3 regions of the Pseudomonas bambusae genome follow, and region 2 is predicted to be linked to each of the others. Evidence: predicted binding sites of a transcription regulator. Region 2 holds the regulator's gene; each other region holds the start of a gene.
What was found. Region 2 encodes FliA, which starts transcription of late flagellar genes. Its sites were predicted from a motif close to CTAAAGTTTNNNNNNNNNNNGCCGNTAA; they were not measured.
Positions count from the first base shown of each region.

Region 1: the regulator FliA is predicted to act here: its motif matches at 6,821-6,848, upstream of AAEO81_RS12485 (methyl-accepting chemotaxis protein).
Region 3: the regulator FliA is predicted to act here: its motif matches at 6,004-6,031, upstream of motA (flagellar motor stator protein MotA).

Region 1 is NZ_CP151650.1:2,684,410-2,695,218, reverse strand. Features, by position in the region: gene AAEO81_RS12510 (AraC family transcriptional regulator) at 1-905, shown strand, start outside; gene AAEO81_RS12505 (methylated-DNA--[protein]-cysteine S-methyltransferase) at 1,093-2,172, shown strand; gene AAEO81_RS12500 (4-oxalocrotonate tautomerase family protein) at 2,433-2,648, shown strand; gene AAEO81_RS12495 (SDR family oxidoreductase) at 2,863-3,573, opposite strand; gene AAEO81_RS12490 (LysR family transcriptional regulator) at 3,710-4,594, opposite strand; gene AAEO81_RS12485 (methyl-accepting chemotaxis protein) at 4,901-6,592, opposite strand; gene gcvH (glycine cleavage system protein GcvH) at 7,147-7,527, opposite strand; gene AAEO81_RS12475 (glutaredoxin domain-containing protein) at 7,928-8,182, shown strand; gene tal (transaldolase) at 8,741-9,667, shown strand; gene rssC (anti-sigma factor antagonist RssC) at 9,965-10,447, opposite strand; gene rssB (two-component system response regulator RssB) at 10,447-10,809, opposite strand, start outside.
Region 2 is NZ_CP151650.1:4,716,590-4,727,398, forward strand. Features, by position in the region: gene AAEO81_RS21515 (flagellar motor protein) at 1-424, opposite strand, end outside; gene AAEO81_RS21520 (chemotaxis response regulator protein-glutamate methylesterase) at 424-1,572, opposite strand; gene AAEO81_RS21525 (chemotaxis protein CheA) at 1,769-4,105, opposite strand; gene AAEO81_RS21530 (protein phosphatase CheZ) at 4,235-5,023, opposite strand; gene AAEO81_RS21535 (chemotaxis response regulator CheY) at 5,043-5,417, opposite strand; gene fliA (RNA polymerase sigma factor FliA) at 5,690-6,430, opposite strand; gene fleN (flagellar synthesis regulator FleN) at 6,427-7,260, opposite strand; gene flhF (flagellar biosynthesis protein FlhF) at 7,379-8,734, opposite strand; gene flhA (flagellar biosynthesis protein FlhA) at 8,746-10,809, opposite strand, start outside.
Region 3 is NZ_CP151650.1:6,208,951-6,219,759, reverse strand. Features, by position in the region: gene serB (phosphoserine phosphatase SerB) at 1-368, shown strand, start outside; gene AAEO81_RS27970 (molecular chaperone) at 498-2,285, opposite strand; gene asd (archaetidylserine decarboxylase) at 2,567-3,430, opposite strand; gene AAEO81_RS27960 (rhodanese-like domain-containing protein) at 3,494-4,309, opposite strand; gene AAEO81_RS27955 (HDOD domain-containing protein) at 4,354-5,889, opposite strand; gene motA (flagellar motor stator protein MotA) at 6,101-6,952, shown strand; gene motB (flagellar motor protein MotB) at 6,956-7,993, shown strand; gene AAEO81_RS27940 (hypothetical protein) at 8,239-8,517, opposite strand; gene AAEO81_RS27935 (S-type pyocin domain-containing protein) at 8,519-10,474, opposite strand; gene AAEO81_RS27930 (hypothetical protein) at 10,719-10,809, opposite strand, start outside.

The DNA.
Region 1 (10,809 bases), 2.0 Mb from region 2:
ACCGCGGGTTCAAAGCGCCCCCTGCTTATCGCCCCAAGACTCGTACGGTCAACCCGCGTGCCAGCGACTCTTCTTATGTCGTGGTGAGTGCACGCACCGTACATAATGAGAACGCGTGCAGCTACTACGAAAGAGAAGGACAGACTGTACTGGTTATTTTTCTGTCCGAATACGGTGAGCTCTGCCTGGAGATGTGCAACGAAACAAGGCGAGTGCCTATTACGCGTGGAACGAGTTTTATCCTGACCGGCCCTGGCAATCGACGTCGCGCCACGTGGTCTGCAGCCAACACCTTCATAGAGATCACATTAGATAACGCTCTTTTTTTGGCCATCCATGAGTCATTGGGCCTACCCAAACCTTGCCCGTTGTCACTGTTTTATCACTACGGGCAAGAAGCAGACTTCGTAAGCCTGGCGAATCGACTTAGCGAGAAAATAGCCAGTGTCGCCGGGATACATGCGAGCCTGGTGAGAAGCGGTTACCACTGCCCTGCCATTGCACGCTTCATCATTGCGATGATGCTGAAGACACGCAGGCCTGGGAGTTTTGCATTGGATAAACAGTCGCCCAAACTCAGGTTGTCCGAGCCCCGTTTTGCGAAAGTCTCTCGATACATCGAGCAAAAACTGTCCTCCACCCTTCACGTGGGTGAGCTTGCCAGCATCGCCTCGCAGAGCCAGTTTCATTTCACGCGAACATTTAAAGCCCGCACCGGTCAATCGCCCCACACGTACATACTTGAAAGAAGGCTGCGTCGTTCCGAATATTTACTTGCGGAGACAAATACCAGTTTGGCCCAGATATCCCATGAATGTGGATTCAGCTCACAATCACACTTCACAACGGCCTTCAAGCAATGTGTGGGCATCACCCCAGGGCAATATCGAGAACTGTATTTTTAAAAACAGCGGTGTACGCCTGTCGATAAATGGCACGAACAGGCCTGAACCTCAGTGGCTATTTTCAAGAGGAACCGCACTTTCTTGGAATAATCTGTTTCCACGTTAAGTAATGCTTGACGTCAGCATGATCCACATGCCCGCCAGCGTCCTGCCCAAGGATGGATAGCGGTATCACTGAGGATTTGATATGAGCAAAGTGCCCTCCCCTGTCGATAACCGCCGAGAGGCGGAAGACCCGCGATGGATCGCAGTACTCAGCCGAGACGCATCGGCCGACGGCTCGTTTGTTTATGGTGTAAAAACCACTGGCCTCTACTGCCAGCCCAGTACGCCTTCCAAACTTCCATTACTGAAGAACATCGAATTTTTCGACTCACCCGCAGACGCCGAGGCTGCAGGGTATCGTCTGGGTAAACGAGCGGCGGATCAAATAATGGTCGCCGAGCATCGTGCGCAGTTAGTCGCGACAGCGTGCCGAATTCTTGAAGACGCCATTGAAACCACGACGCTAACGAACCTTGCGCAGCAACTGAATGTCAGCCCCTTTCATTTTCATCGCATCTTCAAGGCTGCGACGGGATTATCACCCCGAGCGTTTGCAATGGCGTGTCATGCACGTCGAGTTCAAACGCCCCGCTCGCAAGAATGCAGCAGCACGCCAGATGACCCTCTGCTGAGAGCCCCTTCAAATCAGCGGCACTCGATGGCCGTTGTGACCGCATCGGGACAGTCCACAGGCCACGCACCTCTTGATAAGGGCGACGACAGCATTCAGTTCGCCATGAGTGCCTGTGCACTGGGTTTTTTATTAGTGGCACGCAGCCCCAAAGGTATAACTGCCATCTCATTGGGAGACAGTTGCCAGGCCGTGCTCGGTGATTTCCGGCGTCAATTCCCACACGCACAACGGATTGCCAACTTTGACGAGTCCAAAGACTTGATTGATTGCGTGGTGAGCTTCATTGAAGCACCGGGTATCGAAGTGGAGCTGGCGTTAGATATTCGCGGCACGGCCTTTCAGAAGAAAGTGTGGCACGCGCTGCGTCAGGTTCCGCCAGGCTCCACGGTCAGTTACATAGAACTCGCAAACACAATAGGTGCGCCTAAATCGGTTCGTGCAGTGGAGCAAGCCTGCCGTGCGAATCCTCTTGCAGTGGTCATACCCTGTCATCGAGTTCTCCGCAAAGATGGCCGATACGCGGCCTACCCGTGGGGCCTGGAACGAAAAAGCGAACTCCTGAGGCTGGAAGCCTCGCTCAAGCGATGATCTCCTGTTATTCAGGGTATTTATCCTCGATTAAAGCGACGCTGCCTAAGCCTTGAAGCGATGCGATCGGGGCAGGACCTTTCGCCCACTTATTCCAAACTTATATAGGCCTTTCGATCAACTGATCTTGGACACCGGTCTCTTTACGACTTCAGTGTGACTACCACCGGCACGTCGGCCGCTGATAGATCAACGCGTTGTTCCGGCATGATAAATTACACGCGGTTTATCACTAACATTGCTCTCTAAGGAAAACAACAATGCCATACGTCAATATCCGGGTCACAAAAGAAGGCGTCACTGCCGAACAAAAAAAAGCGTTGATCGCCGGCACTACCGAGTTGCTTGAGCGGGTCCTCGGCAAACCCTCACTTTCTACCTTCGTGGTGATTGATGAAGTGGAGACCGATAACTGGGGATGGCAAGGCACGACCATGACAGAAATAAGAAAAGAGCAAGCCAAACAGGCCAAGTAAGCGGGGACGTGGGGTTTCTCACTGCTCAACGACGGATCAATCACCGTTAACATGGTGGCCGTGGTTGCATCATCCCAGGCCACCTCAAGCGGATCGCCAACGAAGACGGCCATGCGTGTAAGCACGGCCGTTAGTGCGTAGAAATACCACGCTGCGAATTGAAGTCACTGGGTACACACGCACAGGGATCAAAGACCGGCGCGACGGCTGTCTATCAATGGCCTGCACTTCTGCCACCGTCGACATGGAGAATTTCTCCCGTCACAAAGGGAGCGTTATCTAAATAAAGAATGGCCTGGACGATGTCATCAATCTCCCCTATGCGCCCAACGGGGTGCAGTTTTCCCAACGCTTCATACTTATCCCGACTGTGCATGGGCGTTTTTATGACCCCTGGTGAAACCGCATTGACGCGAATGCCCCTGGACGCATATTCGATGGCCAACGATTTGGTTGCGGCATTGAGGCCACCCTTGGTCAGTGATGCCAATACGGAAGGGACGCCCTGGACAGCCTGTTCGGCCAGCGTGGTCGTGATGTTGACCACATGCCCACTTCCCTGCTTTTCCATCTGTGCGATTGCCAACTGAGTGATATAAAAAAAACCGTTTACGTTTATTCCGGACATCCGGGAAAAATCGTCGTAGGTGTAGCTCGTAAAGGGCTTGGCGACAAAGACACCGGCATTGTTGATCAGGGTATCGACTCGCCCAAAGTGCGCGATTGCCTTATCAATGACGCGCTTCGCGGTATCGGGATCGGCAATGTCGCCCGGCACGGTGACGAAATCCGCGTCTTCAGACGGCATAATTGACCGGGATGTGGCGATAACCTGATGACCTTGTTGGCGGAATGCATCAACCACGCCCGCCCCTATGCCTTGAGACCCGCCTGTCACCACGACAACCTTCTTGACCTTGCTCATTTTTCTTCCTCAACAATAAAGCGTGGAGTCGCTATCAACGTTTTGTTTGAAACCTGTGCAGAAAGGGCTTGAATACATGAAACGCTCTGATCAGGCGTGGTGAGCCCTGCCCGACGTGAGGTCCAAAGGCCGATACTCAATGGGCATAAACAGCGCCGCCGCGTGTGAACAACTCACGAAGAAACTCTGTCACCGCTTTTATACGTGCGGTGTATCGCAATTCTCGATGCACGCTCAACCACAGTTCTCGACTGATCACCACCTCTTGCTCCAACACTCTAACCAGCCCAAACTTTTGCGCTTCCACAAACTCAGGAAGCATGACGATGCCAACGCCCGCCGCTGCCGCGAACAGTTGCGCGATCATGCTGTTTGAATGAAATTTCACAAGCGGGTTGTTCAGGACTTCGGTTAACCACCGAACGGCATCGATTTGAATCAGCTCATCAATGTAGCTGACGAAATGATGGGTGTTTAAAGTCTCCAGCGTCGGCAGATCCCGCTCAAGCAAATACCGCTCCGACGCATACATGTGCACGTTGAAGCTACCGAGTCGCTCACTGTCAAAGCCCTCGCCTGTCGGTTTAAAAAAACCGAGGAAGATATCTGCTTCGCGCCGTGTCACTTGGAGTTGTTGCGTCGAAGTCACTAACTCCAGGGTAATGTTGGGGTGGCGCTTTTGTATCTTCAGCAAGTGTCGCGTCAGGTAGAGTGAGGCGAGGCCTTCCATCGTTCCAACGCGTACCAGACCCGAATGCGCGTTAGTGCCTTCTGCGAGCTCATCGAGCAGATCGGCGAATCCCGCGCCCATGACCTCCACCCGAGAGAGCAGCCTCCTGCCCTGTTCGTTCAGGCTGACACCGCCTGTACTGCGCTCGAATACGCTGAACCCCAACGTATATTCGAGCTGGCTGATTCGTCTACTGACCGTGGACGTGTCAACTCTCAATTGTTTCGCAGCGCGTGAAAGATTTTCGAAGCGCGCAACGTGCAGAAAGACCCTCAAGTCGTCCCAATTCAATGAGTCTGGTCCCATTGCGTTCCGCCCTTGGCTCACGTCAGGTGGCAAACGTGGAACGCCCCCGGTGTGTTCCACCGGGAGGTTCCCGCGCACGCTGAACGGCGATCTGATATCCGTGGAAAATGAATCATCTGGGGAAAAGCTCAACACCGGCAGGCTAGCGGGTGCGGGTCCGGCGCTCTATCAGAAACATGCGATTCGATCATTCATCGGTCCCGGTCGGCGCCTGACAAGATCGTGATGGCAATCACCATCGCCTTGGCAGGCGGATACGGCCGAGGTTGTCGGCCGTATCCGGTCTGACCGTCAGACCTTGAACTGCTTGATCAGGTCTCCCAGACGATTGCCAAGGTCGGCAACGCTGCGGGCCGTGGCGGCCCCCTTCTGGGTGTCTTGAGCGACCGAGTCCGCTGACTGGGCGATTTTGGTCATGCTCTGGTTGATCTCTTCGGCAACAGCGGTCTGTTCCTCGGCCGCGCTGGCAATCTGAGCTGTCATGGCGTTGATGGAAGCGACCAGCTCCGTCATGGTGTCCAGCGACTTTCCGGCCTCGTTTGCCTGCACCCCTGAAACTTTTCCCTTGTCACTGGAACGGAGCATCGCACTCACCGCGTCGCCGGTACCTGATTGGAGTTTACTGATCGTCTCTTGAATCTCTCGGGTGCTGTGCTGCGTTCGGCTTGCCAACGCTCGCACCTCATCTGCAACGACCGCGAAGCCCCGGCCTGCATCCCCTGCTCGCGCGGCTTCAATGGCGGCATTGAGGGCCAGAAGGTTCGTTTGCTCTGCAATCGACCGTATGACGTCCAGCACGCTGACGATCGAGTTGGCGTCTTCCTGAAGCTTGTCGAGCGAATCGCTGGTTGCCCGCACTTCATCAATGAGTGCGTGGATACTGGAAATCCCGTTATTGACAACGTTGCGCGCCGAACCGCCGACATCATCAGTCTCTTTCGCGGCGGTCGCGGCAGCCTGTGCACTTCGCGCGATCTCATGGGCGGCGGCCGACATTTCATGGACTGCCGTAGCGACCTGATCCGTTTCCTGACGCTGACGATCCATCGCGCGTTCAGATTGATGCGCCTGTTCGTTCATGCTGCTGGAATGGACCGCCAATTGCTGAGTGGCTTCGGCGATCTGCCTTACCAAATCGTGAATACGGCCCACAAACAAGTTGAAAGCGTTCGCGAGTGCCCCGATCTCATCGCGACTGGTGATGGGAAGCCGTTTTGTCAGATCCCCGTCCCCGGAAGCAATCTCATTGAGGTTCGCTTGAATAAGGGCAATAGGATGAATAATCGACTTGCCCAGCAAGCCTGCGACCAGACCCACGACAATGAGGAGAATAACGTCGGCCACCAGCAACGCGGTGATGATGCTCTTGATACGCGCGTATTGCGCCTGTTCAATATTGGCGACCTCCGTGTCTATATCATCCAGATTGACGGCGGTGCCGATCATCATGTCCCACTTCTCGAACAACGCCGAATACCCGAGTTTGGGAACAGGCTTTTCGCTTCCGGGAACAGGCCAGTTATAGCGAAGGTAATGCTTGCCGGCATGCGCCAGAATATTCAACTCCCGGATGGCATACACGCCATTCGCATCCTGCACATCGTTGTAACTGTTACCAATCCCTTCCTCTTTGTCGGCCCAAAACAGCCGGATGTTATGCCTGTCGTAACCAAAGAAATAACCTTGCTTGTCGTACGAGAGCTTGCGCAGGATCTGGATGGCTCGGTCTCTCGCCTCATTGTCTCCAGGTGCCGAGGCGTCGTAGATGGACTTCACCGAAGAGATCGCCATCTGTACATGATTTTCAAGCGAAACAGAGCGCTCTTTCATGAGCAAGCTTCTGGTCTGCTCAATTTCATCTTGAGCCACTCGGTAAAGTACAGCGATCGAAACGACACTGAACGCAATGGCAAGAAAAAAAGCGGGCCCCAAGGAGAGAAGCACCACCTTGGTCTTTAACTTGATATTTTTCAAAACACTCATAGTAGGTCACCTGGCGAGGCCGTCGTCAGAGTCGGCTGGCGGAGAGTGGCAGCGGCGAGGACGCATACAACAGTGCGGCGAGCCGGCCTTGTAATAGTTGAAAGTACAAGCAACCTATCGGCGAGCTATTCCAATACCTGATCCCCCTATCTCCGCAAGGCGACTTGCAAAAATACAACCCCTCCCCGCAGGCAACTGGACGCGGTTGATCATTAAGTACACTCAGCAATCCCGTTGCTACCCCGGAATACGTTAGATCAAGAAGCGCATATTTCTGAAATTCCGATTCGGTCACCGTTGCTAACATGGAGGGGCTCCTTGACTGAGGTGGAGACTCCATAAAGCCAGCGTTGCTAAACATGGGGAGATGATCGTCAGGAACCTATCGCGAGGTGTGTGCAGCCGGGACTGAACACCTGCTTTATGCCCCCAAGACTCATCTATTTTGTGAGAGGGTTGCTGGCTTACCTCTCATTTTTTTGCGCGTCAAAAAGAATAACGCTCAGAATCAAGAGCGAAACATCACACTTGATTCCCTGCATCGAGCGAGGCAGTTAGCCTGTTTTCACGGCATAGTCTTCAGGCGTGAGCAACAAGTAATACTCATCCAGGTCGGTGGGATTTATTTTGAAAAGCCAATGTTCGTAGGGGCGCACATTCACGTCTGAGGGTCGATTAATCAGGTCAGTGTTAATGGCTATCACAAAACCCGAAACAGGGGCGTGTACATCAGACGCAGACTTCGATGACTCCACAACCGCCACGGGATCCCCCGCCCTGTACTCATGGCCTACCAGGGGAAATTCAATCACCACGATTTCACCCAAACTGTCTTGTGCGTGGTCTGAAACCCCGACGGTCACCGTACCGTCGGACTCTCGTCGAGCCCATTCATGAGTTTCTGCATAGCGTAACGAGATCGGAATGTTGGTCATCAAACGTCCTTAGGGCAATGTGGTAAACGATGGCGACTCAGGTGTCTGCACAACTCGCTGCGCACCCGGTCGAGCTCAACAGTAGCCATTCCCGCTGGTTCTGCTTCCAGAAACGTGCGCTTCGACGCTGGGCTCCCTTCCTCATCAACCTCCTGTGCCGCTGGCCGGTCGAATCACCCGATCAACGCCCTCACACCTGCCGAGCTGTTCCGAGGCAAAGGCAGACGGTTTGGCCCGTTACTGATTCCTCGGCCAGGGAGAATTAGACGATCAGCATCATTTTTCGGTTTAAAAGCAGCCATTCATGACGTTTCCTGCTGCATCATGAACCTGCCTGCACATCGTCACTGCGGCGTCAGATCAACCCGATTGTTCTAGCCACTTCTGGAGTGAAGCCACCATGAACGACGTCATCATCTACACCGGCACGGTCTGCCCTTCATGTCATAAGTCCACGCAGCTCCTGAACTCAAAGGGCATTCGAACGTTTGAAATTAACGTAGAAGACGATCCTGAGCAGATGCGCGATCTGATGGCGAAGGTCGGGCAGCGCACCGTGCCGCAGATTTTCATCGGGATGCATCACATTGGTGATTTTCATGACATGGCGTCACTGGACCGGGGCGGCCACCTCGACACCTTGTTGGGACGCTGAACCACAGTGATCAGATCCCGGATGGCCACCCGAGTCGACGCCACCGAGCCCCTGAGCTTTTTCGAAGGCAAAAAAAACCCGCCGAAGCGGGTTGTTTTCAGGTCATGGCCATTCCAACATCCTGTCGGTAGCGCTCCGCGCAATGGCTGATCATCCTTGATCTCCGAAGCGGTTCCTTTGCTCGAGTTGATGGATCCAATGTAATCCTCGGCGTGTGGCTTTGGAAGGGCGTTTTCGCTGGATAGCGTGTAAGCCTTTCGCTATGGCATCAGGACGAATAACGCCTGATGCCCATTCCATCGAGGCCCGCGCAAGGAACGACTGCCGCCCTTCGTGCTCCAACCTGTCTGGATCGAGTCTCCGCCCTCCTCGTGAACCGACGAACATGAACCCTACAGACCAAAAAACGTCTGCGAGAACCCGGTTCGTGGCTGGTGTACAGACCTGCTGTTTGCGCAAACGCAGGCCTCTAAGTCAGCGTGTTTGTTGCGGTTTACGCCCTTGAGTGACCGGCGGCGCTCGGGTAATGTCATCAAACCCACAGGACAGAGCACGCTCATGACTTCCAAGCTGGAACAACTCAAAAAAATCACCACCGTCGTTGCCGATACCGGCGATTTCGCTGCGATTGAAAAGCTCAAACCGGTGGACGCCACCACCAACCCTTCCCTGCTGCTGAAAGCTGGCTCGAGCGACAGTAACGCCGACCGCCTGAAAGAAGCGTTCAGCGGCAGCAACGATGACATCAATCTGGCCAGCGACCGTTTTGCCGTCGCCATTGGCCGTGAAATTCTTAAAGTCGTGCCGGGCCGCGTGTCGACCGAAGTCGACGCCCGAATCTCGTTCGACACTCAAGCCTGTATCGCACGTGCTGAACGTCTGGTGGGCTTGTATGAAGAATTTGGCATTGGTCGCGACCGCATTCTGATCAAGCTGGCCTCAACCTGGGAAGGTATCAAGGCTGCTGAGCAGCTGGAAAAGAAAGGCATTCAGTGCAACCTGACCCTGCTGTTCTCCTTCGCCCAGGCTCAAGCCTGCGCTGACGCCGGTGTGTTCCTGATTTCACCGTTCGTGGGCCGCATCTACGATTGGTACAAGAAGGCAGAAGGCAAGGACTACGTCGGTGCGGAAGACCCGGGCGTGAAGTCCGTGACCCGCATTTACAACTACTACAAGGCCAATGACTACAAGACCGTGGTCATGGGCGCCAGCTTCCGCAACCTGAGCCAGATCGAAGAACTGGCCGGCTGCGACCGCCTGACCATCAGCCCGGACCTGCTGCAAAAGCTCTCGGAAGACAACGGCACGCTGACGCAGAAGCTCAAGCCAGGCAATGGCGGCGAACCGCGTCAGACCCTGAACGAAAGCCAATTCCGCTGGGCGTCCAACGAAGACGCCATGGCCACCGAGAAACTGGCCGAGGGTATTCGTCAGTTCGCCCGTGACCAGGAAAAGCTTGAGGCACTGCTGCGCGCCAAGGCGTAAAGCACCGGCCACTCGTAAAAAAGGCGGCGCCCATTGGGTGCCGCCTTTTTTTGTGCCTGGGGTTTGGAATGGTTTTTTTAGCAGCAAACCGGACGGCTCACCGCAGCCCCCCTGTAGGAGCGAATTCATTCGCGAAAAATGGGTCAGGCGATGGGGATGTGTTGGCTGCACCGGCCCTTCGCGAATGAATTCGCTCCTACAGGGAGATCGGATGCTTGGGTCGATGTGGGTGCAACCCTGTAGCAGCACGGTGACAGAGGTGAGGCCGCTTAGGCCTCAGCGAACATTCGAAACCGCTTATTGGTGTTCGAGCGCATTCACCAGATCACGAAAGGCTTCGCGATTGGAGTCATTCAAGCCCATCAGAATCTTGTGCGCTTCCAGCACCTTGGCTTTCACCACATCTTCGCACTGATCCTGCGACGGCAAGTCGCTCAGCGCTTCGGGACGGGGAATTGGACGACCGACGATGTTGAACACCTGATCGAAGCCCATCGACTGCAACAGGCGCGTAATGTCCTCGTGAGTGGTCACGACGGTGGGCAACAGACCCGCTTTCTGACGGGACAGGATCGACAACTTGGCCAACAGGCCGAGGGTCGTGCTGTCAATGCTGCGCGTTTCGGTCAGATCGATCACCACGGTCGAAAAATTCCTCGAGGTGAAGATCCGCTCAATCGTCGCATCCAACGCCGAACAGAGGGTCAGGCGCACTTCTCCCACGAACTTCAGGACGAAGGTGCCATCTTGCTCGGCAAACTGGATTCTACCGGTACTCATTAAAGGTTCCTGCTCAACACTAACAAGGCGATATCATCCGGCATCTCCCCGAGCGTGGCCAATCCAAACTTACGACGCAGACCATCCAGGCTGCCGCCCGCCGACTTCACCAATTCAGGCAAGTTGGCCTCTTTCTCTTTGAGTGTATCACCTGGCAACAGGTCCAGAATGCCATCAGACAGCAGGGTCAGACTAAAGGACTCCGGCAGGTCCAGCACATGGTCCGAATACGTTGCTTCGTTGAACAACCCCACCGGCAGGCCGCGCCCTTCAAGGTAGCGGGTTTCTGTCGGCGTATACAGCACCGGCAACGGCAAATGTCCGCCAACGCTGTAAGTCAATTTACCGCTTTGCTCGTCGAT
Region 2 (10,809 bases):
CCTGAATGTCGCGGCTTTCCTGGGTCAGAAAGTCCACTTCCAGAATGCTGCGGATGGCTTCGGGTTCGACCCCGTCCACCAGCAATTGCAGGCCCTTGCGTGAATAGGCATCCGGCTCGGTGTCGGCCACGGTTTCCAGCCCCAGCAGGCCTTCCTTGCGTGCGGTCAGGCTCCAGGACACGACGCGGTCGATGCCCCCGGCAAGGTCGATGCGCGGCGGAAACAGAATCCAGATGAAGATCTGAATCGCCCGTTTGAAGGCGCTCATCGGCGTCTGCAACAGGCACGCCGCCAATGTGCCGCCGAGGACGATCAGCGCCGCCGGGCCATTGAGCAAGGCGCCGAGATGACCGCCTTCGAGGAAGTTACCGCCAATGATCGCGACGAACGCCAGAATGATCCCTATGAGCGTCAAGACATCCATCAGAGACAGGCCTCGACCAGGTGACGCCCGATGTCATCCAGGCTGTAGACCGCGTCGGCGAGATCGGCTTTGACGATGGCCATCGGCATGCCGTAGATCACGCAGCTGGCTTCGTCCTGGGCCCAGATGTGGCTGCCGCCCTGCTTGAGCAGACGCGCACCTTCACGGCCATCGGCGCCCATGCCGGTCAGCACCACCGCCAGCACTTTGTCGCCGTAGGATTTGGCCGCCGAGCCGAAGGTGATGTCGACGCACGGCTTGTAATTCAGACGCTCGTCGCCCGGCAGGATTTTCACCGCGCCACGGCCATCGACCATCATCTGCTTGCCGCCAGGGGCCAGCAGCGCCAGACCCGGACGCAGGATGTCGCCGTCCTCGGCTTCCTTGACGCTGATGCGGCACAGCTTGTCCAGCCGCTCGGCGAAGGCTTTGGTGAAGGCCGCAGGCATGTGCTGGATCAGCACGATGGGGGCCGGAAAATTCGCGGGCAATTGCGTCAGCACACGTTGCAGTGCCACAGGTCCGCCGGTGGACGTGCCGATGGCGACCAGTTTGTAGGCCTTGCGCTTGGGCGCGGGCGACGTCGGCGCATGGGCCGCCGGAGCACGGGTCGGTGCGGGGGCTGGCGCAGGTCGGGTCGTCGCACCGGGCGTCGGGGCCGGACTGCGCAGCGAACCGGTGGACGGCGCTGGCGCAGTCGGGGCAGGCGACGGCGCAACGGGCGCACTGCTGTAACCGCTAAAACGACGGTTGCTGCGGGAAATGGTATGCACCTTTTCGCACAGCATTTGTTTGACCTTCTCGGGATTGCGCGAGATGTCTTCAAAATTCTTGGGCAGGTAATCGACCGCACCGGCATCCAGCGCATCCAGGGTCACCCGGGCGCCTTCGTGGGTCAGCGAGGAGAACATCAACACCGGAGTCGGGCAACGCTGCATGATGTGACGAACTGCGGTAATGCCATCCATCATCGGCATTTCGTAGTCCATGGTGATCACATCGGGCTTCAGGGCCAGGGCCTGCTCGATCGCTTCCTTGCCGTTGGTGGCGGTGCCGACCACTTGAATCGTTGTGTCAGAGGAAAGAATTTCCGAGACGCGCCGGCGGAAAAAGCCGGAATCGTCTACCACCAGAACCTTGACTGCCATAAACACTCCGTAGGGCCTGTCCCCTCAGGGGCCATCCCGTTTCATCAACCTCTGATCCACCCGTATTACAGGGATGGATAAGGAACCAGTGGGAGCGAACGTATTCGCGAAGCGGCGGGACAGACGCTACAGAGGTGTCGCCTGACCGATTTTCGCGAATGAATTCGCCCACACGAGGTTCACTGCATACCGGGCATCAAATACGCCGCGCGGCGTACCGCTTGAGCATGCTCGGCACATCGAGAATCAGCGCGATGCGGCCGTCACCGGTGATGGTGGCGCCCGACATGCCTGGCGTGCCTTGCAACATCTTGCCCAGCGGTTTGATCACGACTTCTTCCTGACCCACCAGTTGATCGACCACGAAGCCGATGCGTTGGGTGCCGACGGAAAGGATCACCACGTGACCTTCGCGTTGCTCCTCATGCGCGGCCGAGCTGACCAGCCAGCGCTTGAGGTAGAACAGCGGCAGCGCCTTGTCACGCACGATCACCACTTCCTGACCGTCGACCACGTTGGTGGTCGAGAGGTCCAGGTGGAAGATTTCGTTGACGTTGACCAGCGGGAACGCGAACGCCTGGTTGCCCAGCATCACCATCAGGGTCGGCATGATCGCCAAGGTCAACGGGACCTTGATGACGATCTTCGAGCCCTGGCCCTTGGTCGAGTAGATATTGATGGTGCCGTTGAGCTGGGCGATCTTGGTTTTCACCACGTCCATGCCCACGCCACGGCCCGACACGTCGGAAATCTCGGTCTTGGTCGAGAAGCCCGGCGCGAAGATCAGGTTGTAGCAGTCGGTGTCGCTCAGGCGATCCGCGGCATCCTTGTCCATCACCCCACGCTTGACCGCGATGGCGCGTAGCACCGCCGGGTCCATGCCCTTGCCGTCATCGGAAATCGACAACAGGATGTGGTCACCTTCCTGTTCCGCCGAGAGCACCACGCGACCGCCACGGGCCTTGCCCGATGCTTCGCGCTCTTCCGGCGATTCGATACCGTGGTCAACCGCGTTGCGCACCAAGTGGACCAGCGGGTCGGCCAAGGCCTCGACCAGGTTCTTGTCCAGGTCGGTTTCTTCACCCACCAGTTCAAGGTTGATTTCTTTCTTGAGCTGACGGGCCAGATCGCGAACCAGTCGCGGGAAGCGACCGAAGACTTTCTTGATCGGCTGCATCCGCGTCTTCATGACGGCGGTTTGCAGGTCAGCGGTGACCACGTCCAGGTTGGACACGGCCTTGGACATGGCTTCATCGCCGCTGTTGAGGCCCAGGCGCACCAGACGGTTACGCACCAGCACCAACTCGCCGACCATGTTCATGATTTCGTCCAGCCGCGCGGTGTCGACGCGCACGGTGGTTTCGGCTTCGGTCGGGGCCTTGTCGGCGGCTGCCGGTGCAGGTGCCCGGGCCGGTGCCGGTGCTGTCGGGGCCGGTGATGCCGCTGCAGGGGCTGGCGCAGCGGCCGCTTTTGCAGGCGCAGGTGCCGCAGCCGGAGCAGGCGCGGCCGCCGGTTTGGCTGGCTCGGCTTTGGGGGCCTCGGCCTTGGCCGGTTCGGCTTTTTTCACGGGTGCCGTGGCAACGGGCGCGCTCGCGGCAACATCCGCCGAGAAGGTGCCCTTGCCATGCAATTGGTCGAGCAGCGCTTCGAATTCGTGATCGGTGATTTCATCCGACGCCGGGGCGCCGGACTCGGCAGCGGCAGGCGCGGCCGCCACTGGAGCAGGGGCAACGGCTGTCGCTGTGTCGGCGGAAAACGAGCCTTTGCCGTGCAGTTGATCAAGCAACGCTTCGAATTCGTCGTCGGTGATTTCATCGCCGGCAGGCGCGGCAGCCGGCGCAGCAGACGCAGCCGATGCGGCAGCAGGTGCCACGGCATCGACCGCGAACTGGCCTTTGCCATGCAGTTGATCCAGCAGGGATTCAAACTCGGCGTCGGTGATTTCGTCGCTGGCGGCTTCCGTTGCAGGCGCAGCGGGTGCAGGTGCCGGTGGCGCAGACACGGCTGCGCTCGCCGCTTCCGCCTTCACGGCATTCAGCGAGTCCAGCAGTTGTTCGAATTCGTGATCGGTGATGTCTTCGGAAGGCGCTTCGGCCACCTCTTCAACCACCGGCGCAGGGGCAGCGGCGATTTCGTCGGCAGACGCAGGCTCGGCCAGACGCGACAGCGCGGCGAGCAGCTCTGGCGTGGCCGGGGTCACGTCCGAACGCTCACGGACCTGGCCGAACATGCTGTTGACGGTGTCCAGTGCTTCGAGCACGACATCCATGAGTTCCGCGTCGACCCGGCGCTCACCTTTGCGCAGGATGTCGAACACGTTTTCGGCGATGTGGCAGCATTCGACCAGCTCATTGAGCTGGAGGAAGCCTGCGCCCCCTTTTACAGTGTGAAAACCGCGAAAAATTGCATTGAGCAGGTCCGCATCGTCCGGTCGGCTTTCCAGCTCGACCAACTGTTCGGACAACTGCTCCAGAATCTCGCCGGCCTCTACCAGAAAATCCTGAAGGATCTCTTCATCGGCGCCGAAGCTCATTGGGGGTGCTCCTAAAATTAACCGTCAACCGATCCAGGAGCTGCGTCGATGGCCTGCGCGCATTGCCTTCGTCGAGACATTGGCGCGCAAGCCCACAGCCACTTTCACATAGAACCCTGGCTCTGGATTTCAGAAGCCGAGGCTGGATAGCAGATCGTCTACATCATCCTGACCGGATACGACGTCTTCACGTTTATCGGCATGAATCTGCGGACCTTCACCCTTGGAATGAAGTTTTTCCTGTTCTTTTTGCTTACGGAACTCTTCCTGGTCGTGTTCGATCCCGGCGAAGCGATCGACCTGACTGGCCATCAGCACCAACTTGAGCAAATTACTCTCGACTTCGGTCACCAGTGTGGTCACACGCTTGATCACCTGACCGGTCAGGTCCTGATAGTCCTGAGCCAGCAGAATGTCGTTCAGGTGGCTGGCGACCTCGTGGGTCTCCTTCTCGCTGCGGGTCAGAAAACCTTCGACGCGGCGGGCCAGATCACGAAACTCTTCAGCACCGATTTCGCGGCGCATGAAGCGGCCCCAATCGACGCTCAACGCCTTGGCGTCGGCGCTCAGGCCGTTCATCAGCGGTGTGCTCTGCTCCACCAGGTCCATCGTGCGGTTGGCCGCGCCTTCAGTGAGGCGGACAACGTACGACAGACGTTCGGTGGCATCCGTGATCTGCGACACTTCCTCGGCTTGCGGCATGTGCGGGTCAATCTGGAAATTGACGATTGCACTGTGCAGCTCGCGCGTCAGCTTGCCCACTTCCTGATACAGGCCGCGGTCCCGGGTCTGATTAAGCTCATGGATAAGTTGCACGGCGTCGCCGAACTTGCCTTTTTCGAGGCTGGCGACCAGTTCTTGTGCGTGTTTCTTCAGGGTCGACTCGAAGTCACCCATTGTCGAATCTTTGGAATCCATAGCGCCCTCACAGCGGACATCAGGAATTGACGCGCTCGAATATCTTCTCGATTTTTTCTTTGAGCACCTGAGCCGTGAAAGGCTTGACCACGTAACCGTTCACGCCCGCCTGAGCGGCTTCGATGATCTGCTCGCGCTTGGCTTCGGCGGTCACCATCAACACAGGCAGGTGACGCAGACGTTCGTCGGCACGCACCTGACGCAGCAGGTCGATGCCGGACATGCCAGGCATGTTCCAGTCGGTCACCAGAAAGTCAAAAGCACCGCTCTGCAGCATCGGCAATGCGGTGGTACCGTCATCTGCTTCGGCCGTGTTGGTGAACCCAAGGTCACGCAACAGGTTTTTTATGATCCGCCGCATCGTTGAAAAGTCATCAACGATGAGGATTTTCATGTTCTTGTCCAATTCGACCTCCAAGCAGTCTTTAACGCGCCCAGTGCCTGGACGCGCGTTCAATCAATACCGGCAACATCGCTCCACCGGTCACACGAAAACGAGGGGGCCTTTCGAAGAAACACGTGATGAGCGCCACGGAAAAAGTCCGAAGACCTGATCCCAGCGGCTCCTGCCTTGTCCCTTTTGCTTCCCACACAACGCCTTGCACAGCCGGCCTTACCACCCAAAACGCAGGCATCTTTGTGAAAAGACGGGCCCGCGTCAATGCGTCAACGCGCGCGCCATTCTCCCAACCGGCCCCGCAGACGTGCGGCGCACTGGCTATGCAGCTGGCTGACACGGGATTCGCTGACCCCCAAGACCTCCCCGATCTCTTTGAGGTTCAGCTCTTCGTCGTAGTACAACGCCAGCACCAGGCGCTCACGCTCGGGCAGGTTGGCGATGGCGTCCGCCAGCGCGCTCTGGAAACGTTCATCTTCCAGATCCCGCGACGGTTCGAGCGACTGGCTCGCGCCGTCCTCGTGCAACCCTTCATGCTCGCCGTCCTGCAACAGGTCGTCGAAGCTGAACAAGCGGCTGCCCAAGGTATCGTTCAGAATCCCGTAGTAATCGTCGAGACTCAATTGAAGTTCGGCCGCAACCTCGTGATCTTTAGCGTCGCGACCGGTTTTCGCTTCAATTGCACGAATCGCGTCACTGACCATGCGCGTATTGCGGTGGACCGAGCGTGGCGCCCAGTCCCCCTTGCGCACTTCATCGAGCATCGCGCCGCGAATACGAATGCCGGCGTACGTCTCGAAACTCGCACCCTTGGTGGAATCGTATTTGGTCGACACTTCGAGCAGGCCGATCATGCCGGCCTGGATCAGATCCTCGACCTGCACGCTGGCCGGCAGACGCGCCAGCAAGTGGTAGGCGATGCGCTTGACCAAAGGGGCATAGCGCTCGATCAGCTCATACTGAGAATCTTTGGACGATTTGCTGTACATGCGATAGCCACTTGCAGTCATGACACAGGCCCTGCACTGGTCTGATGAACCAGGCGCTCAACGAAAAATTCAAGGTGGCCTCGCGGGTTCGCCGGCAATGGCCAGGTATCGACCTTCTGCGCGATGGCCTTGAACGCCAGCGCGCATTTGGAACGTGGAAACGCTTCGTACACCGCACGCTGCTTCTGCACGGCCTTGCGCACGCATTCGTCGTACGGCACGGCGCCGACGTATTGCAGGGCCACGTCGAGGAAGCGGTCGGTGACCTTGGTCAGCTTGGCGAACAGGTTGCGGCCTTCCTGAGGGCTCTGCGCCATGTTAGCCAGCACGCGGAAACGGTTCATGCCGTAGTCGCGGTTCAGCAGTTTGATCAGCGCGTAGGCGTCGGTGATCGAGGTCGGTTCATCGCAGACCACCAACAGCACTTCCTGCGCGGCGCGCACGAAGCTGACCACCGATTCGCCGATCCCGGCAGCGGTGTCGATCACCAGCACGTCCAGGTTGTCGCCGATGTCGCTGAACGCCTGAATCAGACCCGCGTGTTGCGCAGGGCTCAGGTGAACCATGGTCTGGGTGCCCGACGCCGCAGGCACGATGCGCACACCGCCCGGGCCCTGCAACAGAACATCGCGCAGCTCGCAGCGTCCTTCAATGACGTCCGCCAAGGTGCGTTTAGGGGTCAGTCCCAACAATACGTCAACGTTGGCGAGACCCAGATCGGCGTCCAGCAACATGACGCGACGTCCCAGCTCAGCCAGGGCCAGCGAGAGGTTCACTGACACGTTGGTCTTGCCGACGCCACCTTTGCCACCGGTCACCGCGATAACCTGTACGGGATGCATGCTGCCCATGTTAATTTTTTACCTTGTCTTGCTTAGACCAAAGCCACATTTCGGGCTGCACGTTCACTGCGTGAACAATGCTTGGCAGACCATCGATGCAGGTATATTCCACTGTCATTTTCCTTACCTAGCCCGCGCGCTTGCCGGGGCTGTGATAAAGATCCGCAAACATATCCGCCATCGCTTCCTCGCTAGGCTCCTCCTGCATCTGAACGCTGACAGCCCTGCTGACCAACTGATGCCGACGTGGCAGATGCAGATCATCCGGAATGCGCGGGCCATCGGTGAGATAGGCCACGGGCAATTCATGTGTCACCGCCAGGCTCAGCACTTCGCCGAGGCTGGCGGTTTCGTCGAGCTTGGTCAGGATGCACCCGGCCAAACCGCAACGCTTATAACTGTGGTACGCCGCCGTCAGCACCTGCTTCTGGCTGGTGGTGGCGAGCACCAGGTAATTGCGCGCCTTGATCCCGCGACCGGCCAGACTCTCCAGTTGCAGGCGCAGGGCCGGATCACTGGCTTGCAGGCCGGCGGTGTCAATCAACACCACACGCTTGCGCAGCAACGGCTCCAGCGCCTGAGCCAGCGATTGACCGGGGTCAACGTGGGTCACCGGCACATTCAGGATGCGGCCCAGCGTCTTGAGCTGTTCCTGCGCCCCGATGCGGAAGCTGTCCATGCTCACCAGCGCGATGTTTTGTGCGCCGTACTTCAACACGTAACGCGCCGCCAGCTTGGCCAGCGTTGTGGTCTTGCCCATGCCTGCCGGGCCGACCATCGCAATCACACCGCCCTCTTCCAGCGGCTCGACATCCGGGGTGACGATCATGCGCGCCAGGTGCGCCAGCAACATGCGCCAGGCGTGGGGCTGATCGTCGGTGTCCGGCACCATCGCCAGCAGGTCACGGGACAGAGGCCCCGACAGACCGACGCGTTGCAGACGGCGCCACAGGTTCGCCTGTTGCGGGCGGCTGCCTTGCAGTTGGTTCCAGGCCAGCGAACCCAGCTGGACTTCCAGCAGTTCACGCAGGCCATTCAATTCAGAGCGCATCGAGTCGTACGCACGCTGGCTGATGCCCGGCTCGACCGATTGACGCTCGGCGCGTTCAGCACGATCAGCCGCAATGGCCGCGTGGATCGACGGGCGAAAGGGTTCGTCCAGCGTCGGTTCGATCTGTTTGCTGTCGTCCATGGCCACGCCGGTGAACAGCTGGCGATTGGCGACGGTGTCCAGTTCGCTGCGATGGGTCAGCTCGGCCTGAGCGGTTACGATGCGCGATTGGGTCTTGCGCAGTTCGTCTTCCAGCTCGATGTTCGGCACGCGCGGGGCCAGCGCAGACAATTTGTAGTCCAGTGCGGCAGTCAGTTCCACACCGCCCGCGATCCGCCGATTCCCGATGATGGCGGCTTCAGCGCCCAGCTCATCGCGAACCAGTTTCATGGCTTGTCGCATATCGGCGGCGAAAAAACGCTTAACTTGCATGACTCACTACCTCAGCCGTTCGGCCCGACAGTCGCTACGATGGTGACTTGCTTATTGTCAGGAATTTCCTGATACGCCAAAACATGCATGTTCGGGACGGCCAGGCGTCCAAAGCGGGACAACATGGCGCGAACCGGACCTGCGACCAACAAAATAACCGGCTGACCCTGCATCTCCTGACGCTGCGCCGCTTCGATCAACGAGCGCTGAAGTTTCTCAGCCATGCTCGGTTCGAGGAGAACGCCTTCTTCCTGACCCTGTCCTGCCTTCTGCAGACTATTGAGCAATATCTGTTCCAACCTTGGCTCAAGCGTGATAACAGGCAGCTCCGGCTCAATGCCGACAATGCTTTGCACGATGGCGCGGGACAATCCGACCCGTACGGCCGCCACCAATGCGGCGGTATCTTGACTCCGCGCAGCGTTGTTGGCGATGGCCTCGGCAATGCTGCGAATATCGCGTACCGGGACCTGTTCCGCCAGCAGCGCTTGCAACACCTTGAGCAGCGCCGACAACGACAGCACGCCAGGTACCAACTCTTCAGCCAGTTTGGGCGAGCTTTTAGCCAGCAACGTCATCAGTTGCTGAACTTCCTCGTGCCCGATCAGCTCATGAGAGTGTTTGTAGAGAATCTGGTTCAAGTGGGTTGCCACTACGGTGCTGGCGTCGACCACGGTGTAGCCGAGAGACTGCGCCTGGGCGCGCTGGGAAATCTCGATCCAGACCGCTTCGAGCCCGAACGCCGGGTCTTTGGCAGTGATGCCGTTGAGGCTGCCAAACACCTGACCGGGGTTGATCGCCAACTCGCGGTCCGGGTAAATCTCGGCCTCGGCGAGGGTCACGCCCATCAGCGTCAGGCGGTAGGCACTCGGCGCCAGGTCGAGGTTGTCGCGAATGTGAACGGTCGGCATCAGGAAGCCCAGCTCCTGCGACAGCTTCTTGCGCACGCCCTTGATCCGCGCCAGCAGTTGACCACCCTGATTGCGGTCCACCAGTGGAATCAGGCGATAGCCCACTTCCAGGCCGATCATGTCGATCGGCGTCACGTCGTCCCAGCCCAGCTCTTTTGACTCTTGGGCGCGATTCGGCGCAGGCAGCAAGTCCTGCTGGCGCTTGACTTCTTGAATCGCAGCCAGCTTGACCATGTTCTGTTTCTTCCACAGCAGGTAAGCGCCACCCGCCGCCGCCAGCCCGAGGCTGATGAACGAGAAGTGCGGCATGCCGGGCACCAGACCCATGACGATCATGATGCCAGCGGATACGGCCAGTGCCTGGTGCGAAGCGAACATCTGGCGCTTGACCAGCTTGCCCATTTCTTCCGAACCGGAAGCACGGGTCACCATGATCGCAGCGGCGGTGGACAGCAGCAGGGACGGCAATTGCGCCACCAAACCGTCACCGATGGTCAACAGCGCGTAGACCTTGCCCGCGTCAGCAAAGCTCATGCTGTGCTGGATGATGCCCACCAGCATGCCGCCGATGAGGTTGATGAACAGAATCAACAGACCGGCGATGGCGTCACCGCGAACGAATTTACTGGCACCGTCCATGGAACCGTAGAACTCAGCCTCTTGGGCGACTTCCAGACGACGGCGTTTGGCTTCGGGCTGATCGATCAGACCGGCGTTGAGGTCGGCGTCGATGGCCATCTGTTTGCCGGGCATCGCGTCGAGGGTGAAGCGCGCGCTCACCTCGGAGATACGACCGGCACCTTTGGTCACGACCACGAAGTTGATGATCATGAGGATCGCGAACACCACGATACCGACGACGTAGTTACCGCCGATCACCACTTCACCGAACGCCTGGATCACCTTACCGGCGGCGGCATGACCGTCCTGCCCGTGAAGCATGACCACTCGGGTGGACGCGACGTTGAGCGCCAGCCGGAGCAAGGTGGCGACGAGCAGAATGGTGGGGAATACCGAGAAGTCGAGCGGACGCAGTGCGTAGACGCAGACCAGCAGTACAACGATGGACAGCGCAATGTTGAACGTGAAAAACACGTCCAGCAGGAACGGCGGCATGGGCAACATCATCATTGCCAACATGACCAGCAGCAAGAACGGCACGCC
Region 3 (10,809 bases), 1.5 Mb from region 2:
CAGGCGGCTTCACCTACTTCGCCCGTCAGTTGCAGGCGAAACTGGGTATCGACTACATCTTCGCCAACGAGCTGGAAGTGGTGGACGGCCAATGCACCGGCGTGGCCGTCGAGCCGATTGTCGATGCGCAGCGCAAGGCTGACCTGTTGCGCGAGCTGGCGATCAAGGAAGGTTTGAGTCTGGAGCAGACCATTGCCGTTGGCGACGGCGCGAACGATTTGCCGATGCTGGCCATTGCCGGTCTGGGCGTTGCGTTCCGTGCCAAGCCGCTGGTTAAACAGTCTGCCAAGCAGGCGATTTCGACGCTGGGGCTGGACGGGGTGCTGTATCTGCTGGGGTTCCGCGATCGGGAAGGGCGGAGTCTGTAAAACACCGCCTCTGGATGGAGCGCTTTCTGTAGAAGTGAGCTTGCTCGCGATGCGTGGAACCAGCAAAGCATGAGGTGACTGAAATAGCCTATCGCGAGCAAGCTCACTCCTTCAGGGAAGGGCTTAGGCTTACAACACCGTCCACAACGAATCGAATTCCTGCTCTGGCCCCGCTTCTGGCGTCGCTTTCTTCGGCCCTTCCAGAATTTCGTATTCGAACTGGTTGTAGCTGCCGGTCGTCGCCTTGCGATTGCTCAGGGTCGCCCGGCGCTCGTCGCCGCTGCTGTTGATCATCACTTTATTGCCGTCGTCGAATGGCAAGCGAGGCGCAATGACGGTGGCAGGCACATCAATGGCGCGCACTTCGGGCAGCAACAGCACTCGCAGGTACTGACTGCTCTGTTCGGCACGCAGCAACTGCATGCCGCACGCCTGTGCGAACGGGGCAATCAGCTCAACCCCCATCTGCGTACCGCCGCTGCGCACCTGACGCACCCAGCGCACCACTGCGATACTCCAGCCGTGGCCGTGATCCTGAATGCCGATCATCTCGCCCGCCTGCAGCTGATCGGGAACGTCTTTCGGCCAAGCCAGGCAATAGCCGCCAGGGCTGTGGTTGACGATGTTCAGGTTGTAGGTGGGAAAGCTCTTCTGACCATCCAGCGCAGAGGCGCCGCCGTCCGCTTCCTCGCGCTGATACTCGATCTCTTCGAACGGCAACATGGACGTCGACGACCCGGTGCGCTGAACGTCCATCGCCTGTGCCCATGGGTCGTGGCGCGCGGGCTCAAGCGGCTGCAAGCTGTATTCAGCGACCTTGCTCACGGTCACGGTAGGCACCAGCAGCAGATCGCTGAAGCATTTTTTGCCACCGACAAAATAGTGCAGGGCGCTCATGCCAACGCAGACGGTCAACGTGCCTTGCCCGGCCGTGCGCTGGAAAGCACGCTCCGACACATCGCCCCACGCGGCGGCGAGGTGTTGCAACACATCGAGTGAAAGGCCTGGCGGCACGTGCAGGTAAGACTGCGAGCGCTGTTCAATCGGCATTTCGATGTAGCGCTGCAAGGCTGCCGAAAGCGGGCGAGGGTTGATGCCCAGCAGATTGCCGCGCTGATCATCGGTGTACAGCGTGGTGTAGCGCGGCGCGGTATCGGTGCCATGGGCCACGGCGTACAGGCTGGCGTCATCGACCGGCTGTTGCAGCGTGACCATCGAACTCCAGGCGTCCAGCGCATCGGCCAGTTTGCCGATGTTGTGTTGACGCATTTGGTTGCAGCGGGAGCACCCCATCAGCAACGCCACGACGTACGTCTGTTCGACGGTCAGCGTGCGAGTGTGGTGCGCTTGATTGTCAGCCACTGGAACGTTGTGCAACTGATTCTGGCGAGCAATCTGGTAGATCTGATGCAGTTCGAGCCACAGACCGTCTTGCACCGGGCAATAAAGCTGGTTGGCGCGGATCAGCGGGCCATTGAGGCAATGCAGCGCGCGTTGAAGGGCAGTGGTCAGCAGCGTGGTGCGGTCGCGAGTGAGTTTGGGCGCGACTCTGGCGATGATTTGCTTGTAGCCAATGGCGAGGTGGTTTTGCAGGGCCTGGCACAGATTGGCGACTTTGCGAGGGCGTTCTTCAAGCACGACCGACTGGTTGAGGAAGTGACGTTCCAGGTGCTTGCACACGAAGAAAACTTCAGGACGCAGCAGCTCCAGCAATTGCAGCCGGTTTTCACTGGGGGTCAGCAGTTGGTTGAGTTCGCCCAGGCCTTGATACAGCTGGCGAGCCATTTCACCGAGGTTGGCTTTAGGGAGAGTGGCGATCCAGCGCTTCAGGTCTTTCGGCGTTGCGTCACAGAACGACAGGCTCGACTGCGTCGGCACAGGGGCGCGCAACAACAGTGGGAGGCTTAAGTTACTCATGTGACAGGCAAACTCCAACAACTACTGGCTCAGATGACTACAAGCGATCGCATGCATGACACGCGTGACCGAGCTAAACGAGCAAGTTTACGTCAATTGAAAGCGAAGTTTCCTACAAGACTGACGAGAGACTGTACCAGCATTGGGCCATGAGGGCAGCCCTTAATGTCAATGTGACACCGTATCAATAAGGATACAAAGGCGCTTGGCTGACCAGCGGCGGGCTGTGCTCTCAACCACAGGCCCGCCAATAAACCGTTTCAAAGTTTGTCAGGCAAGAATCAGGCCCGAGAAGGGATCGCCAGCAATTGACCCATTCGAGTCGGCGAACCGGCTGCCAGTTCCGCTGCCCATTTCACCTGATTCGGGCCAAACAGCACGATGGCGGTCGAGCCTAGCTTGAAGCGCCCCAGCTCGGCGCCCTTTTCCAGATGGATGGGTGCGCGTGCGGCTTCGTCATAGCGGAAGGTTTTCAGTTCACGCTTTGGAGGGGTTACCAGGCCCGCCCAGACGGTTTCGATGGAGGCCACGATCATCGCGCCCACCAACACTACGGCCATTGGGCCGCGCTCGGTGTCGAACAGGCAGACCACGCGTTCGTTGCGGGCAAACAATTCCGGGACGTTTTCCGCTGTGGTCTGGTTCACCGAAAACAAGCGACCCGGAACGTAGACCATCTCGCGCAACGTGCCTGCCAATGGCATGTGAACGCGGTGATAGTCCTTCGGCGACAGGTAAATAGTGGCGAACTCGCCGCCCATGAACGGCGCGGACAAGCGTGCATCGCCACCCAGCAGCTCAAGTGCGCTGTAGCTGTGGCCCTTCGCCTGGAAAATCCGGCCGTGGTCGATAGGGCCCAACTGGCTCACCGCGCCATCGGCAGGGCACAGGATCGCGCCCGGTGTTTCGTCCAGCGGGCGTGCCCCCGGTTTGAGGGCTCGGGTAAAGAAGTCGTTGAAGTGTGGGTACGCCGTGACGTCTTCCACCAGGGCCTGGGACATGTCGACGTTATAGCGGCGTGCGAACCACTGGGTGAAGGCGTTCTTGAACCAGCGCACGCGGCACTCGGCAACGCAGCCCGCCAGACGTGACAGCAGATGGTGGGGAAGCAGGTATTGGAAAAGGATAAACAGACGCTGTTTCATCAAGGTTCCTAAAGCGTTCAAAAGGCTTTTCAAAGGTCGAGATAGGGGGTGCCGGGTGAGCGATTACTTCTCGATGGGCGTATCCGGGTGATTGCCCCATTCGCCCCACGAACCGGCGTAACCCTTGATTCGCGGGTAACCCAGCGCCTTGGCGACGAGGTAGGTGAAGCCTGAGCGATGGTGTGTCTGGCAATGGGTGATGACTTCCTTGTCCGGCGTGATGCCCAGGCTCTCCAGAATCTGCGGCATGTCCTTGCGGATGCGCAGACTGCGGGCCTGATCCATGCCCGCCGTCCATTCGAAGTTCACAGCGCCTGGAATATGGCCGCCGCGTGCTGCCACGACCTTTTCGCCTGAATATTCGGTAGGACCACGTGCGTCCCAGATGGCGAGGTCGTCAGCGCCCAGTCGGCTTTGCAGGTATTCGCGGGTGGCGGTGGGGTCGTCGTGAATCGTCACTGGCACCGTACCGCCAGCAGGGGCGGGCACTTCCGTAGACAGCGGCAAACCTTCCGCCTGCCAGGACAATAGGCCGCCGTCCAGATAGTGGTATTTCGAATGGCCGATGACGTCCAGCAGCCAGATGAAGCGCCCGGCCCAGCCGCCGCCTTCGTCGTCGTACACCACATAAACGGCATTCGGGTTGTGACCGAGCTCGCCAAACAGCGCTTCCAGCTGCGCCTGAGTCGGCAGCAGGCCTGGCGCGGGAGGTTGGCCGAGTTGGGTACGTTTAGGGTCGACGAAACGAGCGCCGGGGACATGACCGGCTTCATAGCGGGCGGCGCTGGTCAGGTCGACCAGGATCAGTTCTGAAGCGCCGAGGCGTGCCTGCAGGTCTGCGGGCTCGATGACCAGCGGCAAGCTTGAGAAGGCAGACATGGGTGTCTCCAGATCATGAAAAGAGGCGAATTGTAGCTCAGCCGTCAGCCATTGCGATGGCTAAAGGTTGTCAGCGCTTTCTCTATGCATTGCCCGGTTTTTCCGAAGGCTTGCACCGTCACTTCCGAGAAGGGCCCACCCCCCTGATCCGCGACGATCACCATGATGACCCGGCCATTGCTGGCCAGTGAGCGGATCAACAGGTTTTCACCCGAAAACAGATTGCGCAGTTGCGGGGGCAGCAAGGCCGAAAACTGGGCGTTGTTGCTGGCGTTCAGACGCAATTGTGTGGCTTGGGCCAACAGGCGTTGCAGGACCGTGCTGTCTTTATAAGGGATGAGCAGCGCGGCGGCGGATTTGTCCACGCCGGCGATTTGATGCACCCGCAGGGTGTCGGTTTTACGGTCGATCATCAGCAGCACGGCCCGTTGCATGCCCGATGCGATCAGAGCGTCTCGCGCCGTGGTCGTCAGGTGCATGGCATTGGTGAAGGCGCTGGGCTCTTTGAGCAGGTCGCCGCAGTGCTTGCGCCAGACTTGCAGCGCTTCAGCGGACGGCGGTGGCGCGGGCAGCAAGCCTTTGTGGACGCGGCGGGTGTCCCAAGGCCACAGCAACGCTTCGGCCGGATGCCAGACGCCGGGCGCTGCGTGTTGACGAGCGCTGGCAGCGGCGTTCTGGTGCACCTGTTGTTGAAGGTCATCGAAGGGCTGTTGCAAATAAAGGCTGGTCAGCAATTGCCAGCGCAGATTGTGCGGCGAGTCCCACGCTTGTTGTGCCGATAGCGCCAGGCCATTGGCCAGAAGAATGGTGTTGGCGGGCTGATTGAACCAGCGGCGCAAAGGCAGATCGGCATCCAGCGCTTGCTGTTGTTTGAGCGGATCATCGCTCTCGTGGGCGATGCGCAACACCTTCACAAGACTGCGCTGTTCGCGCATCAGCAGGTGATAGCCCTGTGTGACCCAGATCGGCAGTTGCCAACGCTCCGCCAATGCCTGGCACAGTTGCACCAGGCGCACGCCGAACAAGGCTTTTTCCACAGTCTTGGCGCACTCTCCTTTGTGGATAACCCGCAATTCCCACTCTTCCAGCAACTTGGGATAGGCCAGTGCCATGGGCCACAGTGGCGCGAGGAATAGCAGGCTGCCCAAATGAATGTCTTGCCACAGGCGCGCCAACTGATTCGCAAACAGCCCGTACGCCTGTTGTGTGGCGTGCTGGCTGATCAGTTGCAGTTGGCGCAGTGCGACCGGGATTTGTTGCAGTTCCACGCTCGGCAATCGCGCAAGCAAAGTGCCGGTGCGGGCAAGCCCGAGTCTGTTCAGCGCCACTTCGAGGCTTTCGGCCGGTTCGGTCAGGCCGCCGCTGTGCACATTGGCTTCGCGCAGCACGCTGAGAACCAGCGCGGGGCTGTCCTGCATCAAGTCAGCAATCTCGCGCAGCGATCTGCGGCTGTCGTTCAGCGCGGCATTGACCTTCGCATGCGCGACGGCGGGAACAGGCAGGGCGAGACTGTCTAGCTGCTTGACCCAGGCATCGAGTGTCTGCGGAACGAGGAGCGGGGAGGCTTTATCTGATTGCATTCACAAGGCCCGTACGGCTGGGAGGTTTTGATCGGCGTCGAATGATGGCATCATGCTGGCCTTCGTGCTGCTAGACCCGGGCCAGACGCCAGGCAGGATTTTCGCTTGATTTCACTATAGTCTGGCGCACTCATGCCGATAAGTAGAACAAGAGTTTTGAACGCTTCTCGCACAATGACCATGAACCCGACTCAGTAAGTATTCTTTATCTATGGCAAAAATTATCGGCATCATCGTCGTTTTCGCGAGCGTCCTCGGCGGCTACGTACTTTCCCATGGTCAAATTGCTGCGTTGATCCAGCCTTTCGAGGTGTTGATCATCGGTGGTGCCGCGTTCGGTGCATTTTTGCAGGCGAACCCGGGTTATATGACCATGCACGTGATCAAGAAGTCCGTGAAGATGTTCGGTTCACGCTTCACTCACGCCTTCTATCTGGAGGTGTTGGGGCTGATCTACGAGATCCTCAACAAGAGCCGCCGCGAAGGCATGATGGCCATCGAAGGCGATATCGAAGAGCCTGAAAACAGCCCGATCTTCGCCAAATACCCCAGCGTGCTCAAAGACACCAAGATGATCGCGTTCATCTGCGATTACCTGCGCATCATGTCCTCCGGCAACATGGCTCCCCACGAGCTGGAAGGCCTGTTCGACATGGAACTGCTGAGCATGAAGGAAGAGCTGGAGCATCCTTCTCACGCCGTCACCGGTGTGGCGGACGGTATGCCCGGCTTCGGTATCGTGGCGGCGGTACTCGGTATCGTGGTGACCATGGCGTCCCTGGGTTCCGGTGACAAGGCCGCGATCGGTATGCACGTCGGTGCGGCGCTCGTCGGTACGTTCTTCGGTATTCTCGCGGCATACGGCTTCTTCGGCCCACTGGCTCAGTGTCTGGCCCACGACGCCAAAGAAGAAATGAACGTGTTCGAGTCGATCAAGGCATCGCTGGTGGCCTCGGCCTCAGGCGTGCCGCCTTCACTGGCTGTCGAATTCGGTCGCAAGGTTCTCTATCCAGCGCACCGCCCCAGCTTCAGCGAGCTGGAACAAGCTGTTCGCGGTCGTTGATCCATGGAAAATAATCAGCCCATTATCGTCAAGCGCGTAAAGCGCTTCGGCGGCGGCCACCACGGCGGCGCCTGGAAAATCGCCTTCGCCGACTTCGCGACGGCGATGATGGCGTTCTTCCTCGTGCTGTGGCTGATGTCCTCGGCCACGCCCGAGCAGTTGATCGCCATTGCCGGTTACTTCAAAGACCCGGTCGGGTTCTCGGACAGCGGCTCGCCCTACGTGATCGACCTGGGCGGTTCGCCTGAGATGTCGCCCGACCAGACGCTCAACCCTGAAGTGAAATCCACCCCCGCCCCGGACAAGGTGCCCGTGGACGCCGACAAGGAAGACGCAGCGGCCGAGCAGGTCGAGCAAGAGCGGCTGGAGATGCTGTTGCAGGAGCTGCAGACCAAGGTCAACGAGAACCCGCAACTGGCGAAGTTCAAGGATCAGATCCTGTTTGAGATCACTCAGGACGGCCTGCGTATCCAGATCATGGACGCTGAAAACCGGCCTATGTTCGACATCGGCAGCGCGCGTCTGAAACCGTATTTCGAAGACATTCTGCTGGCCATGGCCGACACCATCAAAGCGGTGCCGAACAAGATCAGCGTGAGTGGTCACACCGATGCGACGCCTTTCGTGGGCAACAACGGTTTCGGTAACTGGGAGCTGTCGGCCAACCGCGCCAACGCCGCTCGCCGTGCGCTGACTGCCGGTGGCTATCCTGATCCTCAGGTCGCTCGTGTGGTGGGCTACGCGTCGTCGGCGCTTTATGACAAGGACAGCCCCACCAACCCGATCAACCGTCGTATCGATATCGTGGTCCTGACCAAAAAGGCCCAGCAGCGTATTGAGGGTGCACAAGGGACGGGGGACGCGCCTAAATCGGATGCTGCTCCCGCTCCGACCTCGCCGACAGCACCGGGCGCCAAACCGGGGGCATCGACCGCAGCGCCAGCCGTCGATCCCCAGGCCTACGCTCAGCCCCATGAGATTCGGCAGAAGCTGAACCTCTTCGATCAGGGGCAACTGAAGATCGACGAGACCAAGAACTGATACCCGGTTCGAACAAAAAAACGCCGCGATGATCGCGGCGTTTTTGTTTTCAGATGGGTAACACACTTCCCTGTGGGAGTAGGAGAGTGCGTACGGCTCAGTACCCGCTGTCCGGCAAACTCGCACTCAGCGATTGATTAGCGTTCGTTCATTGCTGTTTTAAGTATAGGCAATAGTGAACGTTTCATGTCCAAGTATGATGGATCGAGGAAAATCCTTTCAGAGGCGGATATTCTGAACTGAGCTCAAGAGCTTTTTATAGGATATTTGTTTTCGCTGAGAAATGAAGGAGCTCTCCACTTGGGACCTTTTCTTATGCCGCCATTACTGCGCGAAATCAAGCCTTCCTGCTCCATGTTGTCTACGAGCTGTTGCAGTTCCAAGTTATTCGCGAAATGAATCCATTTGTTCCGGCTATATAGTCTATCTAAACTGGGATATGAAATGGCGTTGTTATTTCTTGTAATGAATAGGATGACGTCGGTTGGATTTTCCGCTACGACTATATCGTTAATGTCGGTCATGTTATTCCCCATATTCCTGTTTGAGATAAGCATCAGTCGCTTCGGCTGTATAAAGCAAGTCGGGATCGTCTTTTAATTTAAAATCTTCCAATGTCGCAGCGTGGGCATCATTCCATACATTACCTTCTACCTCGTCCTTGACGCCAAGCGCTCTGTAGCGCTCAAGCTCTCTAATCTCGTGAGTGTAGAATCGTTTGTCCACGTCTGTAGATTCAATCTTTCCCTCGAGGATCTTGTTCAGTCGATCAATCATCACGCTGTTACCCGCAGACTCCTTAAATCGCCCCGTATGCAGCTTGATCAGATCAATACCTTCTTGAGTGATGATAGCATCTTCCCAACTCAAGTTTTTTATCGGGCCACCTGCGTTATCTGGGTTATACATTCGTCCGCTATATTTTCCCTTGGTATTGGCCCCCTCGTAAGGATTGCTAACCATCACATAGATAGGAGGCAATCTCGTTTCTATTGGGAAAGTGACGATCAAGTCATTAAAGCTTATCTCAGCGACTTGGGGGAATGTATCGATCCGCCCCTCGACGGGCGTTACGCTCGCACCTGGAATAACAGAAGGCACTTGCTCCTCAACTGGAAGCGTAGTCGAACTGTTCGCGGGTGCCTCAGCGGGTGTCCAGATGAGGGTCTTAGGAGGGGTGTCTGAAATCTGGACACTGAAGGTGTTGCTCTGCGAGTTATGCGTAGCTGCAACGACCTTCACCGACGCGTGCAGGTTAGATGCTCCAATATTGACGACGATTAGTTCTGAGTCGCCCTGATCGGTGGTTTTGGAGCTGAGCCGGAACGGCAGTTCGATTGAGCCTTCCGCTGCTGCGACGGCATGCAGGTCTTGTGTATCTTCCGGCAATATGTCGGACAAAGGGGTGCTGAAGGCATAGTTTGGGGAGAGCTCCCCATTGCCAAGCTTGGGCGAGTATATCAGCGCTGAGACACCCACGAACAAGCCTGATGCGACACTGGCAGCCGCTGCCGTCAGACCTGCAATCGCTGCCCGAATAGCAGCTTGCAGCGTAAGCGCCGTGGTTTCCGCGACAGCGATGACGCCCTCCGTTGTTATGAACAGTGGTCGGGTAACGGAGACCGCGCCTTTGAGGTGGTAGGTGTTAGCCAAGCCTGCAGCGGTGGCCTGGTTCTCAAGTCTATGTTTCTCTTCAACTGCCAGTCGCTCTTGTTCTTCAGCCTGACGCTGTGCTTCAGCAGCGGCCTGAGCTGCCTGTTCTTCGGCTTGCCGTTGTGCTTGCGCAGCCGCTTGAGCAGCCATTTGCGCCTGTTCTTCAGCGAGCCGCTGTGCCTGTGCTGCCGCCAATGCGGCTTGTTCCTGCTGTTGGGCCTGAGCTGCCGAAATCTGGGCGTCCAGTGCAGCTGATTGTTCAGTCAAGATCCTGATGGCATCCGTCAAGACCGCGACAGATCGAGCCGCCGTGTAGGAAGTTGTCCAGGCTTTGAACACGTCAAGGGGATTTTTGCGGCGCTGAATCTCGTTAACCACATCTACAAAGTTTCGATTGAGCGGACTGATTCCAAAGAAGGAGTTTGAAATTTGGATTTCCAGCTGCAGGCTGCTGTTTTTGGATGCGATAAGATCTTGGATTATGCTCCTCTTGAGTAGCAAATGTTCTGATAAGGGAAGCGCACTTTCGTCCATGCGCATGGTGATTTCTTTGGCCAAATCCTCTTGTAGATTTTGAATATGTTCTGCGTGAAGCGCGTCAATCGACTCCATAGCATATTTGGTTATTCCACACAGTGGGATAACGGCTTCCTCCGATCGAAGACTCACTTTTTTTGCGAGTTCCTCAATTGATGCGATATGGGAAAGTCGCGGATCCATTGGGAGTGGCCTAAGGGTATCAATTGGGAAAGTGGGAATAATTGGCGATGGCGTAGGTGGTGGGTCGGGCCGAATGACAATAGGTGGCAGTTCAATCTGATTGGGCATGATGATAATTCCTTTTCTTAATTTATTTATTCAGTGCAATAAAAGTCATATGCAGAATCGTGTTGCTGGTGCGTGGTGCATTTCCACGTTGCATACAAAGAGGGCGTCTGGCAAACGTTATTTTTTTATTTGATAATGATTGCTTGTATAGGGAGCGCAGTGAAAATCTTTGAGGTGGCCGTTTTAGAGATGAAGTTGTAGATAATGGATAATGTTGGAAGTAGCTATTATTTTTTGGGGTTAACTAGTTTGATAACTGCTGATCCAATGGTGCAAAGCTTGCGTTGATTTGATGAACTACACCCAGCCTGACGAAATTTGGCAGACGCTTGGTA